4 regions of the Fusibacter sp. A1 genome follow, and region 1 is predicted to be linked to each of the others. Evidence: riboswitches for the same ligand, from Rfam matches in the RefSeq annotation. Region 1 holds a riboswitch; each other region holds the start of a gene.
What was found. Region 1 has a riboswitch for cobalamin ahead of DWB64_RS05410 (ABC transporter substrate-binding protein). Riboswitches for the same ligand answer to the same signal wherever they lie in the genome.
Positions count from the first base shown of each region.

Region 2: another riboswitch for cobalamin. It lies ahead of DWB64_RS00140 (cobalt-precorrin-8 methylmutase); the one in region 1 lies ahead of DWB64_RS05410 (ABC transporter substrate-binding protein).
Region 3: another riboswitch for cobalamin. It lies ahead of DWB64_RS14685 (Card1-like endonuclease domain-containing protein); the one in region 1 lies ahead of DWB64_RS05410 (ABC transporter substrate-binding protein).
Region 4: another riboswitch for cobalamin. It lies ahead of cobT (nicotinate-nucleotide--dimethylbenzimidazole phosphoribosyltransferase); the one in region 1 lies ahead of DWB64_RS05410 (ABC transporter substrate-binding protein).

Region 1 is NZ_QQWI01000003.1:306,865-310,412, forward strand. It holds gene DWB64_RS05405 (iron ABC transporter permease) at 1-952, opposite strand, end outside; gene DWB64_RS05410 (ABC transporter substrate-binding protein) at 1,048-2,022, opposite strand; cobalamin riboswitch at 2,100-2,266, opposite strand; gene DWB64_RS05415 (helix-turn-helix transcriptional regulator) at 2,916-3,203, shown strand; gene DWB64_RS05420 (permease) at 3,184-3,548, shown strand, end outside.
Region 2 is NZ_QQWI01000001.1:22,181-25,728, reverse strand. It holds gene asrA (anaerobic sulfite reductase subunit AsrA) at 1-1,022, opposite strand, end outside; gene asrB (anaerobic sulfite reductase subunit AsrB) at 1-7, opposite strand, end outside; cobalamin riboswitch at 1,261-1,442, shown strand; gene DWB64_RS00140 (cobalt-precorrin-8 methylmutase) at 1,568-2,209, shown strand; gene cbiD (cobalt-precorrin-5B (C(1))-methyltransferase CbiD) at 2,211-3,305, shown strand; gene cbiE (precorrin-6y C5,15-methyltransferase (decarboxylating) subunit CbiE) at 3,302-3,548, shown strand, end outside.
Region 3 is NZ_QQWI01000010.1:94,367-97,914, reverse strand. It holds gene sdaAB (L-serine ammonia-lyase, iron-sulfur-dependent subunit beta) at 1-92, opposite strand, end outside; gene DWB64_RS14685 (Card1-like endonuclease domain-containing protein) at 102-1,256, opposite strand; cobalamin riboswitch at 1,499-1,672, opposite strand; gene DWB64_RS14680 (histidine phosphatase family protein) at 1,735-2,352, opposite strand; gene DWB64_RS14675 (hypothetical protein) at 2,576-3,430, opposite strand.
Region 4 is NZ_QQWI01000003.1:108,990-112,537, reverse strand. It holds gene gdhA (NADP-specific glutamate dehydrogenase) at 1-1,071, shown strand, start outside; gene DWB64_RS04535 (MGMT family protein) at 1,570-1,923, shown strand; cobalamin riboswitch at 1,931-2,102, shown strand; gene cobT (nicotinate-nucleotide--dimethylbenzimidazole phosphoribosyltransferase) at 2,193-3,242, shown strand; gene DWB64_RS04525 (PucR family transcriptional regulator) at 3,479-3,548, shown strand, end outside.

The DNA of each region.
Region 1 (3,548 bases):
CCGTCCTTGCAACCGCATCACAGACCAGCATGAAGATACCGCCTGCGATAATGGTATAGGGAAGCAATGACCTATTGTCAGGTCCTGTGATAAGTCTCAGCATATGGGGCACGACAAGACCGACAAATCCGATGATTCCTGTAACAGCGACTGCGGCAGCTGTTGCAAGTGACGCAACCGCTAAAAGTATTTTTCTTTCCTTTTGAACATCCACTCCAAGGGACGATGCGCTTTCTTCACCTAGGGTAAGGATATTGAGCACCCTTCCCTTCAAGAGGAAGAACCCCATCGAAACCGCATAAAAGGGCAGTACGGTATAGATATGACGCCAACCGGTCGTCGACAGTGATCCATACGACCAGAATACGATCTGCTCGAGCTGGTCCCTATTGAATGTGATTAAAAGAGATAGGATCGAACTAAGGAAAAAGCTCATCGCTATCCCGGTAAGAATAAGTGTCATCACGGGCGTTTTTCCACCGGATGAGGATACGCGGTATACAATAAACGTGGTCACCAGAGCGCCTATAAATGCGGCGACACTGATACTGCTGATTCCGAACAGGCTCATCTCTAGTCCGAAGATCATCGTAGCGGCGGCTCCAAGAGCAGCTCCTGAAGATACTCCCAATACAAACGGATCAGCCATTGGGTTTCTGAAGACACTTTGATACACCGTACCCGATCCGGCAAGAAGACCTCCCACCATGATGGCAAGAAGAATCCGAGGTATTCTTAGGTTTAGGATGATGGTCTGATGCATCTTGCTGATATCATCAATGTCTATCAGATTCCCAAGTAACGGAATACGATGGGCCATCACTCTCCACGCGCCGCTGAAAGATATGTCCGCAGCGCCTAGCGTTGCAGAGAATACCGCTAACAGCACCATCGCAAGGATACCGATAGCACAGATCAAATAGATCCCTCTTCGTTTTTCATAAAAAGTCATAACCGCCACTCTCCACATCCAATAAACTTATACTTGCAGTACGTCTGATACTATCCAATAAACAGGAAAAAGGGACAGATTTGTCCCCTAGTCACCTAAAATAATTCCGGATGCAACAATTCTGCAATCGCTTTTAGTCCTTGCGCAATTCTTGGGCCCTGGATGCTAAGCAGGTCGCTGTCGATTTCAAGCACTCTACCTTCTTTTACAGCATCCAACACCTGATAATTCTCATGAGTTGAAAAACCAGCCAAGGAGTCATATTTGTCAGAGACCAGAACCACCTCTGGATTATGTTCAACGAGCTTCTCTAAACTATATACCCAGTGCTCGCCGTCTTTAGCGATATTATCGCCGCCAGCCATCGTAAGCATGTCGTTGATGAAGGTATCACCTGTCGCAGTATAATCGCTTTCACCGAAACCGACAACATAGTAGACTGATTTGGCTTCCACGCCGTCCAGAACATCCGTTACAAGTTTTACATCCGCACGCATCGAATCGATCACTGCCTCGGCATCCGCCTTGTGGTTTGTGATCAGACCTGCGTTAAGGGTAGTTTCATATACTCCTTCAAAACTCTCTTGGGCTTTTAATACGAACACTTTAATATCAAGTGCCTCAAGTTGAATCAGCACTTCTTCTTTAAACAGACTCGCTACGATAACCACATCCGGTTCAAGAGCGACGATTGATTCCACATTAGGTTCTCTGATCGTGCCGACAGAAGGCACTTCTGTCGTTTCTTGAGGATACAGACAGTAATCCGTTCTTCCAACGAGTTTGTCTCCAGCACCGACAGCATACAGCGTTTCAGTCACCGATGGAGCAAGTGAGACGATTCTCATCGGTTCTTTCTCTAGTACTACTTCCCTATCTTCCCCATCGACTATTGTCAGTGGATAAACAGTAGCTTCAGCAGTCTTTTCCTCATTTGCCGATTCGACCGCCACGTTTTCAGTTGTCTGCTGACCGATATCGGTCTCCGTAGTTTCCACTTCTTGTGTACACCCTGTGAACAACGCTGCCATCAGCATCACGCACATCATTAAAATACTTATCTTTTTCATCTTATCCTCCTGGAAATAAAAAAATAACCGCACAAAAAATGACGCGATTAATTTCAATCGTGACTCATCATTCCTCGTGATTATCAACAAATATCGGCAGGTCTCCTGACTTCACATCATCATCATTTCTACCCTTCCCGGCTTCCCAGTGGTCGTAGTTGACTCCGTGTTACAGTGGCGGGACCGCGCTGGACTTGAACCAGCTTCCCTATTAAGCATATGCACCAATATTTCATGTTATTAAGTTCACTATCAGTATATAGAGACTGCACAGATAAAGCAAACGTTTTTTAGCACAGATTCACTTGAGTTCTCCGTGCATAGGGTTAGTTTTTATACATTTTATTAGCTATCCACATAATAAAGGGCTCTATAAAGCCGATTGCACTCATTTTTGTACACATTGTCCACAAGTTACCCACAGAAATTGTGAGTAACTTATAGGGTAAATTGCCCGTTTTTCATGTGCGAAAATTCATAAACTAAGTCCATTTCTTCATAATGAAACATATTTATGCATAGGAGTGTATAAAATTCTGTTTGCATAATTGACTCACCCCGCATTTGGGATCGACAAGATGTAATCGACCGCCGCTTAAATGTTATCCTTAGTATCCACATGTTATCCACACACATTTCACAGAAACTTTCGTAAATAGAACGTATTTTCGCCCTTGCAATTACATCAATCTATCGCTCCATCGCTAATACCCTCACTTCGTTTATACACAGCTTATCCACATGCCTGTTAATTCTCATTTTTCAGAATATACACGCATAACAAAATACCGATGTCAATACTCTAGAAAAAAAAACTAAAATGAAAATGCATAAAAAGTGTGGCGCGAAACATAAGTATATGATAATATTCTAATATAGAAATGGAGGTCGACATGACAAAAGAAACAATCATCCAAGTCTATAAGGCGATCGGGCATGAGACAAGATTGAATATCCTAAAGTTTCTGTGGATAAACTCGCAACAATGCGTCTGTGAGATCCAAAAAGACTTGGAACTTGAACAATCAAACATATCACAACACCTGAGACTCTTAAAGACATCCGGAATCATTACCCATACTAAAGTAGGAAACTTCATGCATTACCGTATCAACGATCAACACGAGATGTATCCAATCATAAAGGAGGCGATTCTTCATTATGTTCGAAGCACTAGCTGATTATCTGATCATCGACCTCCTGAAGATCGAACCGGGTTTTCTTAGGGAGGCACTCCACTTTTTCGTTTATGACACGACAAAAATACTGTTCCTGCTTACTGTCATGGTTTTCATCATATCCTTCATCCGAAGTTTTGTCCAAGTGGAGCGTGTGAAAGAGCTGCTCAATAAGCAAGGCGGGTGGTATGGATACCTTATGTCGGCAACACTTGGCGTATTCAGTCCCTTCTGTTCGTGTTCGACAGTGCCTATCTTCATAGGTTTTGTGGAAGGCGGCATTCCGCTTGGCATGACGTTCACCTTCCTGCTTACAAGTCCGATAGTGAATGAAATCGCCCTATCCTT
Region 2 (3,548 bases), on a different contig from region 1:
TTTTCATGCTTGACCTCCTGGATGATTTTTGCGACCTTGTTGATCGACTTTGAAAACGAGATGTACTCGGGACAGACATCGTCGCATCTGCCGCATCCGACGCACATATGCTTATCGAATCGCTTGTTGAAATCGTAGACCTTGTGCATCAGCTTGAACCTCATGCGTTCGCCGTTTTTGTCCCTGAAGGAATGACCGCCCGCCATGTCGCTGAAACCTTTGATGTGACAACCGGCCCAGCGTCTTCTTCGTTCTGAAAGCATCTTTTCGTCATCGGTAAAGACATCCTGCATGGTAAAGCAGCTACAAGTGATGCACGACGTGTTGCATCTGCCGCATGCGATGCATCTTGAGGTATATTCCTTCCACATCTCGTGACCGAACACTTGGTTCAGATCGACACCTTCAAAATCGGGTAGTTCGACTTTTGTCTTATTGCTTTTGACAAAATCGAGTTCAAAATCCTCATTCGCTCCAAAGGAGTATCCATCAGGAACAAGTGTCTCATCTTTTATGTCTAGGGTGATGGAATCACCGCTGTACTTAAGCGCCATGTCATAGGAATCTACCTTGTTTGTTCCCATACTCACGCAGAAACAGCTATCAAAGCCTTCTGTACATTCGATCACAGCGAATTTTACCAGTTTGCGTCTTCTTTCATAGTAAAAATCCTTGCTGACTCCGTTGTTGAAGAAAATCTGGTCCAAACGGTCTATTCCGTTCAGGTCGCAAGGCCTAAGAAGAATGAGCATGGGCTTTTGATCGACTTCTGGTACGAATGCCTCTTTTCCTACAAATCTGAATAGTGTCTCTCGAATAGGATAAAAAATCTCTTTTGGTGAAAAATAGCTTTTCTCGCTCCAAATGATCTGATCAGCTCCGCTGACCTCATCATAGGTAATCAGGTCAAGATCGGCCAGTTTGTTCTTGTTCGCCTTCACTACAGGCGCGAACACGCGATGTGTCGCACTCAGCGCAGCAAGATAGCGATCAAACATTTCGTGTGACAGCTGGTATGCCATGGATAGCCTCCTCATGTCGAAAGGTCGACGATTTGTTAATATCGTATCAATTGTACCCCTTACGGTTAAAGTTATCCGTAACCCAGGTTACCAAAATAAAAAAAAGACAAAGTCAAAGGGTGAATGGAGAACAGGCATGACAAGGTCATGATGGATTTTCATGGAATCCTATCAAAAAATGGAATAGGTCTTGCATTTAAGGAGCATCTCACTTATCATTGGAATTGATTAAAAGGAAAATTAAATACGAACATTAGGTCATCAGAGATGATGTGAAAAGGGAATGAGGTAAAAGCCTCAGCAGCCCCCGCTACTGTAAAGGAAGACGAACGCCGAAACGTGCCACTGGTTAACACCGGGAAGGCAGGCTAGTAGAATGATACCTGAGCCAGGAGACCTGCCTAATGTAAAGATTCATGCGACTTCGGAGGGAGGTTGGCTGTTTAAGCACATTTTTGTGATTACAACCAGTCCACTTCGGACTGGTTTTTTTATGTTGTTTTTATAGTGGAAAAAACGCAAAAACACGTTGAAAGGATAGGGAGATGACTTACATAAAGAGCCCCATGGGCATTGAAAACGGAAGCTTTGAGATAATATCGCAGGAACTCACAGACATGTTCGGCAAAGTTTCTTTTGAAAGTGAGGTCCACGAACAGATCGTGAAGCGTGCCATCCATACCGCAGCGGATTTCGACTACTTCAAGAATATCAGAATCAGCGACGGGGTGATTGATAGGATCTTAGAAGGACTTAAGGGCGGTCTTACCATCTATACGGATACGACAATGGTCCTATCCGGTATCAACAAGAGGACGCTTCATGCCTTAGGCTGCGACATCAAGTGTCTCATAGCCGATGAAAGGACTTTCAAGCTTGCTGAGAAAGGCAATATGACAAGATCCATGGCGGCAGTAGATCTGGCTTTCGACTTGCCTGGTCAAAAACTCTTTGTCATCGGAAACGCACCTACAGCACTATTTAGAATCATGGAACACTATGACGAGCGCAGTGATGAACTGGTGGGTGTCGTAGGAGTTCCTGTCGGTTTTGTAGGTGCCGCGGAATCGAAGGATGAGCTGCACGCGTCAAATCTACCCCATATCACAGCACTTGGAAGAAAAGGTGGTTCGAATGTCGCAGCGGCGATTGTCAACGCGATGCTTTATCACCTGAGAAGAGATTAAGATGCTTGGAACGGTAAATGTGGACGGAAAGGCGTTGAGAATGGGTTATACGACGGGCACGACAGCGACAGCTGCCGCAGTTGCGGCGGCAAGAAGGCTTGTATACGGTGTGGTTGAAGCGTCGGTTGAGGTGAGATTACCTGCCGGCAGCACGTTAAGCATCGATGTCCAAACGGTAGCTGTGGACCAGCAGACCATCAAGGGAATCGCCATTAAAGATGGCGGAGACGATATCGATGTCACCCACGGACTGGCGATAGAGGCCACGGTGAGATTGACTTCTACAGGTAGGATAGAGCTACTCTGTGGTGAAGGTGTGGGCGTGGTTACAAAACCTGGACTTAGCGTTGAGGTAGGCATGCCGGCGATCAATCCTACACCAAGAAAGATGCTGATGGAGCACCTTTTGGAGTTCTTAGGCGACTGCGGTGGACTTGAGGTATGCCTGTCTGTGCCTGGCGGACTGGAAGCATCTAAAAAGACATTCAATCCAAAACTGGGCATCCTAGGCGGTATCTCTATTATAGGAACAACAGGCATCGTCGTTCCCATGAGCGAGGAGGCCTTCAAGTCGGCGCTCGCTGTGGAACTGAGGCAGTGTGTCGCCTTAGGAAAAAGGGAACTTGTATTCGTATTCGGAAACTACGGCTTCGACTATGCGAGGACGCTCGGCTACGGCGAACACGAGATCATAAGGACCAGCAATTTTATCGGTCATATGCTCGATGAGGCAAGGCTATTAGGGATAAGAAAAGTGGTGCTGATCGGAAATATAGGAAAGCTTGTCAAAGTGACTGGAGGCATCTTCCACACCCATTCGAGGGTGAGTGACGCAAAGCGTGAGATAATCACCGCGAACCTTGCGATGATGAAGGCTCCCTTTGAGCTGCTTTTGAAGGTGGAAGCGTCAAACACGACAGAAGAAGCGGTGACGCATATCAGGGAATATAGATATGAGGCGGTTTTCAAAAGGCTTGCAGACCGGGCGAAAGATAGAATGCTTGAAAGAACCTACGGCGAGATGGATGTGGAAGTGATCATGTTCAGCGACAAGAAGACCTTTCTGGCTAAGACCTTTGAAGGAGAACTACGATGAAGTTGACAGTTGTAGGAGTAGGACCTGCGGGTGATTCGATGATCACACTTGCAGGACAAAGAGCCGTAGAATCCGCGACCCTTCTGATAGGGTCTAAGAGGCAGCTGAGAATGTTTTGCGGGCACACTGCGAAAACAGTCGAGATAAACGGCAGGACCAGTGAGATCATCGCATGCGTCGAAGCCAACAAAAATGAAAGAATCGTCATCCTCGCAAGCGGTGACCCCTTGCTGTTTGGAATAG
Region 3 (3,548 bases), on a different contig from region 1:
GCAAGTCCACCTAGTTTTGCGGCGCCTGCGGTGTGTGAACTGGAAGGCCCCGCCATGATAGGACCGATAATATCAAATAAACTTTTTGGCATAAGGCCTCCTTAAATCATGATGTCGATATCTAAAAACAGTCGTTCGATCTGTCTTCTGAATCCCATCGGATTTCCTTCATATAATAAGACGTATACGCCCATCTCTCTTGCTCTTTCTATTACAGTATCTTTCCTTGGAGCGTCGGTGACAACCAACACTTTCTTAACATTCGCTCCACCGATACGCTGCGCATATACACTTAGCTCATTGAGCGTGTTCACATCGTAGTTGGACGAATCCTTGCAAGAAAAGCAGAACAGTCTGGAGTGATAAGACACCAACACGTCCACTTCGTTTTTCACGACATCACCGCCGCTATCCCACGAGAAGGAAACACCCGTTTCGATATCCGTCACATCGTCCACAAGCTGTATCGTCTTGTAGGTGAAGGTTTCTAACCACGACCCCGTGATAAAGAGGAACTGCTTATGCTCAGGACTTTTGAACTTTAAAATCAGATTTCCGTCCTTGGATTTTTTCGTTTTGACATAGCCGATACTTTTCATGAAGGTTTTCAGCCATTTAAACTGCAGATACTCGCTCTTATCAAGATTACTGAGTACCGCCTCGATCTCACCCTTGTTCTCCTCATGATGGTTGAACACATCGGGTCTACCCAGGATCCTTTTGATCCTCTTCCATCTGCTCTGATTTTCGGCGATAAAGTCTGTCAGCAGCCTGATCAGCGGATCTTCATTGAAGATGGTCGTTTTTCGTAAGATGTCCCCACCGGCGATATCGATATAGTCGGATACTTCGATTCCTTCGATGTCAGACTTAACCACATTGCATTTAGATCCGTCAAACTCCAGAATGCTGTCTCTACTAAGATCGGTATAAAAAGACCTTACACCGGCAAGTTCAGAGGCTTTGGTCGCGATAATGGATAAAAGGCTGTTCGAACTGGCAAGATGGACACCATCCAGCATGGGATATGACTTGAATATTTCTGTCATCACAGGAATCGTAACCTCTTCGATATACTTTACCTCAATGTTGACCGTCGGAAAGTCGTTGATGATATAATCCGCAAAATCTTCATAATACCCAGCATGCAGTCCTCTGATCGTCGAAAGATACACGATGGAATGTGGCTGAAACGCTTTTGTGAACATGATGTTCTCATCGTTGAATTTGTCTTCTAAATAAAATACAGTTCTCATAAGTCCCCCAAGTAATTACTTTTTATCACCTTATTATAGCAAAGAAAACTGAAAAGGTACGCTAAAGGTTAGGGTCTCAAAAAAAAATCCCCGACAGTCATGTCGAGGATCGAAGCAGATTCTTCAAGTTATTCGATAAAGGTTAAATCAAAGCATTTAAAGCATTACTAAATATAAAAACCCTGTTACCTAAAGGCAACAGGGAAATTAACTGAATAGTCTCCACTGCCTTCCCTCCGAAGGTGTATTAGTACATGTCTGGCAGGTTTCCTGGCTCGGTGGTCAAACCTACTACCCACCTTCCCGCGTCAGCAGTGGCAATGGGGTTCGTAACACCTTACAGTAGCGGGGGCTGCTGAGGATTTAAACCTCATTCCCTATTATCCCTTTCGGGCACCTAGACTGTCTTATGATTTAGTTCTAACTTATACTACCACAACATATAGTGGTTTGTAAACGTTATAAAATAATTTTAACACTAATCAAACATCAATTCTTCCAAATGACTATGGTCGTTCATCGTAAGCACCTTCCATTTTCCGGCCTTGTCACGTTCAAGGACAGAGACGCTTGTGTTGGTGATATGAAAGTTTGATCGCTTTTCGATCGAAAGCCCAAGAATATGCGTCACCATCGATTTGATCACACCGCCGTGGGTGACCACCAGCACATTCTTCAAGTCGGTATCTTCGATATCATCAATGAAACGCATCGCCCTGTCGATCACATCCTCATAGGTTTCGCCTCCATGGATGTTCGCCATTTTCTTTTCCCTGTTCATATCATCCATCAGACCACGATGCTTCTTCTTGACATCCGACCAAGTCAGCCCTTCCCACGATCCTAGATGGATTTCTTGAAGGTTGGGGTGTTTGTTCAGTGTAAGGTCGTGGTTTCTTGTGATGATTTCGGCAGTCTGAATCGCCCTGCTCTGCGGGCTTGTATAGGCGCTGTCAAAAGGGATATGCTTAAGTCGCTTTGCACAAAGATGGGCTTGTCTCAGACCAAACAGGTTAATGTCCACTTCTTTACGTCCCTGCATTCTGCCTTCTCTGTTCCAATCGGTTTCACCGTGTCGCACTAAATATAATTTCACATCATCACCTCTCAAATAATTATCTTATTATAACATAGGCGGGTGGAGATTATCTATGGAAAGTATTTGCAGGCTACTGTCGGTATGGTAACTGCATGTTAAAAACTGGGATTTGTTTAAAACGACGATAGAATGGGGTCAATGCATCAGACTATGAATCGGTTGACACCCAAAGCTTTTCGGTACATCTATATCTAAGGAAACACCTGACTATTTTTCTGCACTATTTGAAGTTTCGGATTTTATCAATCTGATATTCTTCATATTCATCAGTCTCTAGAATCCCAAACTCCTTATCAACAGCTACGGAACCGCTATCCAGTAATACAAAGTATTCAATTCCTTTTTCTAGCTTTTTACCGGAAACCAAGTACTTCACTACTGAATTCTTTTCAGAATAAGTTTCAATAATCTCATATTCATAAAAGTAATTGTACTTATTACTGCGAGCAAGTTCACCAACGCTTACTTTCATTTTGAATGATGCAGCTTCAATTGCCGCATCAAGGTCTATATGCTTTTGAATTTTGTACTTATGGTCTCTTCTAATTACCTTATCCTCAAATTTGGACAGCATTGACAGATTGTAATAGTCCAACAAGTCATTTATCGGGATATCAGAATATGCTTCAACATTTTTTTTGTCCTCAAGGGTGTAAATAATATCATATGCAATGGAATAGTTGGGAGCGGGAGTATTTCCGGTGTATTCTTCATTAAGAAACATGCAATATTGAGTTCCAGGAACCAACTCCAAATCGTAAGAAAATATCATAAACTGCTGATCAATTTCATTCCCTGCAATATAATCATGAAGTGTAAAATAGTACTCATATGTATCTGCATCAAACGGTTCAACTTTATCCAAAGTCGCTGTTACCACAGCATATGACTCAATAGCTGCCTCTTCAATAGTACGTACAATTTTATCGTATGAAGCATAGAAACTTTTGTTTTCTTTTAAATCACTTCGAAAGACGACATCATGCTCATCGGTACTTAATAGGAATTTACTTCCAATAAATAAAAGAAGCAATAAAAAAACACTGACCGTTACTAACAATATTTTCTTGTTCACAACTAACCCCTCACTCGATTTTGAATTCAGATTCAATGTATGGAAAGATTTGATTTTTATTGGATTGGGATACATTACTTCATTTTAGTTTGCTGAGTTTGCTTAAGTTATTCAAACA
Region 4 (3,548 bases), 200 kb from region 1:
CTTCGTTTCCACAGAACTGTTTATATTTCAATCGTTAAATTCCTAGGTTTTGAGCAAATCTTTAAAAACTCTTTAACTGGCTTACCAATCGGTGGCGGTAAAGGTGGTTCTGACTTTGATCCTAACGGCAAATCAGACGCTGAAGTAATGAGATTCTGCCAAAGCTTTATGACTGAGCTTTACAGACACATCGGACCAGACGTTGACGTTCCAGCTGGCGATATCGGTGTTGGTGGTCGTGAAATCGGCTACATGTACGGTCAATACAGAAGAATCAGAGGCGCGTTTGAAAACGGCGTGTTAACTGGTAAAGGCCGCCCTTACGGTGGTTCACTAATCAGACCAGAAGCTACTGGTTTTGGTGTAACATACTTCGCTAACGAAATGCTTAAGCACGAAGGTTTATCTTTCGAAGGTAAAACTGTTGCTGTTTCAGGTTTCGGTAACGTATCATGGGGCGCTTGCATCAAAGTTAGAGACCTTGGTGGTAAAGTTGTTACTCTTTCTGGTCCAGATGGATACATCTACGATGCAGACGGTATCGTAACAGACGAGAAAATCAACTACCTTCTTGAAATGAGAGCATCTGGTAGAGATAAAGTAAAAGACTACGCTGATAAATTCGGTTGTGAGTTCTTTGCTGGTGAAAAACCATGGGGCAGAAAAGTTGATATCATCATGCCATGTGCAACTCAAAATGATATCCACCTTGAGCATGCTGAAGCAATCGTAGCTAACGGTATCAAATTCGTAGTAGAAGGCGCTAACATGCCAACTACAAACGAAGCACTTAAGTTCCTTATGGAAAAAGGTGTTCTTGTTGGTCCAGCTAAAGCAGCTAACGCTGGTGGTGTTGCTACTTCTGCACTTGAAATGTCACAAAACTCAATGAGACTTTCTTGGACTGCTGAAGAAGTTGACGAAAAACTTCACCAAATCATGATCGACATCCACAACAACGCAGCTACTGCATCTGAAGCTTACGGCTTAGGATACAACCTAGTTGCTGGTGCTAACATCGCTGGCTTCGTAAAAGTTGCTGACGCTATGCACCAACAAGGTAACTATTAATCAATAAATAAAAGCTAGACTTCGGTCTAGCTTTTTTTTTATTGATTAATAGTTACCAATGAAATCCGTCCTTCGGCCGGGTGATATGCCCTGCGTGCATGAAATATCCTGCGGATGTGATATACGCCTTCGGCCCATAAAAGGATTTCATATCACAATCGCGAAGCGATTATATCATATCGAAGATATTTCACGCCCGAAGGGCATATCATTCGCTTTTTATTATTTCTTTTATTTTTTCTTCTATTATTTCTTTTATTTTATTTCTTCCTATTATAATAGTCCTTATCCATCAACTTCCTTCTCAGTGATAACCATTTGCAATTGATTGTGATAGCGTGTAGAATAAAGATGGAAAGTGTTGTTCACAGACTGTCCGATCCGTCAACAAAATGCGTTGACTTACATCGCCAAGAACAGACTGTCCGATCCGTCAACAAAAGACGTTGACTTACATCGCCAAGAACACACTACGTTCTTGGTAAAGAGAGGTATACTATGGCTCAGATGAGTTTTTATGATAAGGTGATTGCGGTTATTATGTCTATTCCTAAGGGGAATGTCATGACTTACGGGCAAGTGGCTGCGGCGGCAGGAAACCCGAAGGCTGCTAGGTTTGTAAGTGGGGCTATGAGGCGCTATCAAGATTCGGATCTGCCTTGGCATAGGGTCCTCAACAGCTCGGGGCATATTTCCCTGCCTACCTATGAGGGTTATGAGCTTCAGAAATCGCTGCTTCTGATGGAGGGTGTGGTGATGAGCGATAAGGACCGCGTCAATTTGAATGTCTATGCCTATAGGGGACCCTTCCATCATGTGGTGGATCCAGAAGATGACTTGCCACTTAAGTAAAAACAGATTATAATATAGGGGTATCGGTGCCCGTAAGGGAGAATAGGGAATGAGGTTTAAATCCTCAGCGAACCCATCACTGTAATGTGGAACGACTTATCACAGCCACTGCGTAAGCGGGAAGGCATAAGTCGTGTTGAAGCTAAGCCAGGAGACCTGCCATACATGCTTAATTTGGATGACGGTAAAGTCCAGGTTCTTTTTGTCAAAGAAGAATCTGGGCTTTTTTTATGTCGAAAAGCCTAGTGAAGGTACGAAAGGGGATTACGATGAGTAAATTGAATGACGCGTTAAATGCAATCAAGGAAGTGGACTCGAAATGGTCGGACACAGCACAGACAAGGGTCGATAATCTGATAAAACCTGTTGGAAGCATGGGAAAACTTGAGTCGTACTATGTGCAACTCAGTGCCATCAATCAGACGCTTTCACCACTTGTCGATAAAAGGGCGATTCTTGTATTTAGCGGTGACCATGGTGTGATCGATGAAAATGTAGCGGTGTGCCCTCAAGATGTGACGCTGAAGCAGACGCTGAATTTCGTCAGAGGATATACCGGGGTCTGTGCGCTTGCGAAACAGGCTAAAGCTAAACTTATACCTGTTGATGTAGGTGTCAATGCGACTATTGAAATGCCAGGAATCATCAATAAGAAAATTGCATTTGGAACGAAAAATCTAAGAATAGAACCTGCGATGACGCGCGAGCAAGCGATTCGTGCGATAGAGGTAGGTATTGAAACTGCCGTCGATGCGATTGACGAAGGGTATAATATATTGGCGACCGGTGAAATGGGAATATGCAACACAACACCTAGCGCTGCGATTCTGTCTGTCTTTGGAAATGTAGATCCTGAACAGGTGACAGGCATGGGAGCCAACCTTGACGACGAACGGGTGAAGCACAAGATCAATGTAGTCAGAGATGCGATAAGGAACAACAATCCGGATGTAAACGATCCGATCGATGTGCTTGCCAAGGTGGGTGGATTTGAACTTGGTGCGATGTGTGGAGCCTTTATCGGTGCGGCCTCTAAAGGGGTACCGATTGTGGTCGACGGATTCATCGCGACGGTATCAGCACTGGTCGCTGTTCGTTTGAACCCGAAGGTCAAGGAGTATTTGATTCCTTCGCATAAAAGCAAGGAAAAAGGGGCGAAATTCGCTTCTGAACTCTTAGGTGTCGACCCTCCGCTGGATTTGGATATGAGACTTGGTGAAGGTACAGGTGGAGCATTGATGTTCAACATTCTAGAAGCCGCCTGCTTTATGGGGATAGAGATGATCACTTTTGATGAAGCTGGAATCGGAGTTGTTTAAGAAGAGAGTTGCGTTTTTCAAAACATATGGTTATAAGACTGAAGCTGTGCTGGTGCACAGCTTTATTCATTTGTGTAAGTAAGTCAATTCTCAGAATCTTCATTTTTCTCTTGCAATGTATCTCTTAAGTAAGTATGATATTGGTGATAATATATAAAAGGATATTACTTCTTTAGGTATAATTGCTTAAAGTTTGGGTATGTTAACTGTATAAAAGTTACAACAGGGGGGCAGTTATGATAAATGAAAAGGGTATTGGACTGAATGACTTGATGGAGATGGACTTTTTTAAAGGCGGAAAGTTGA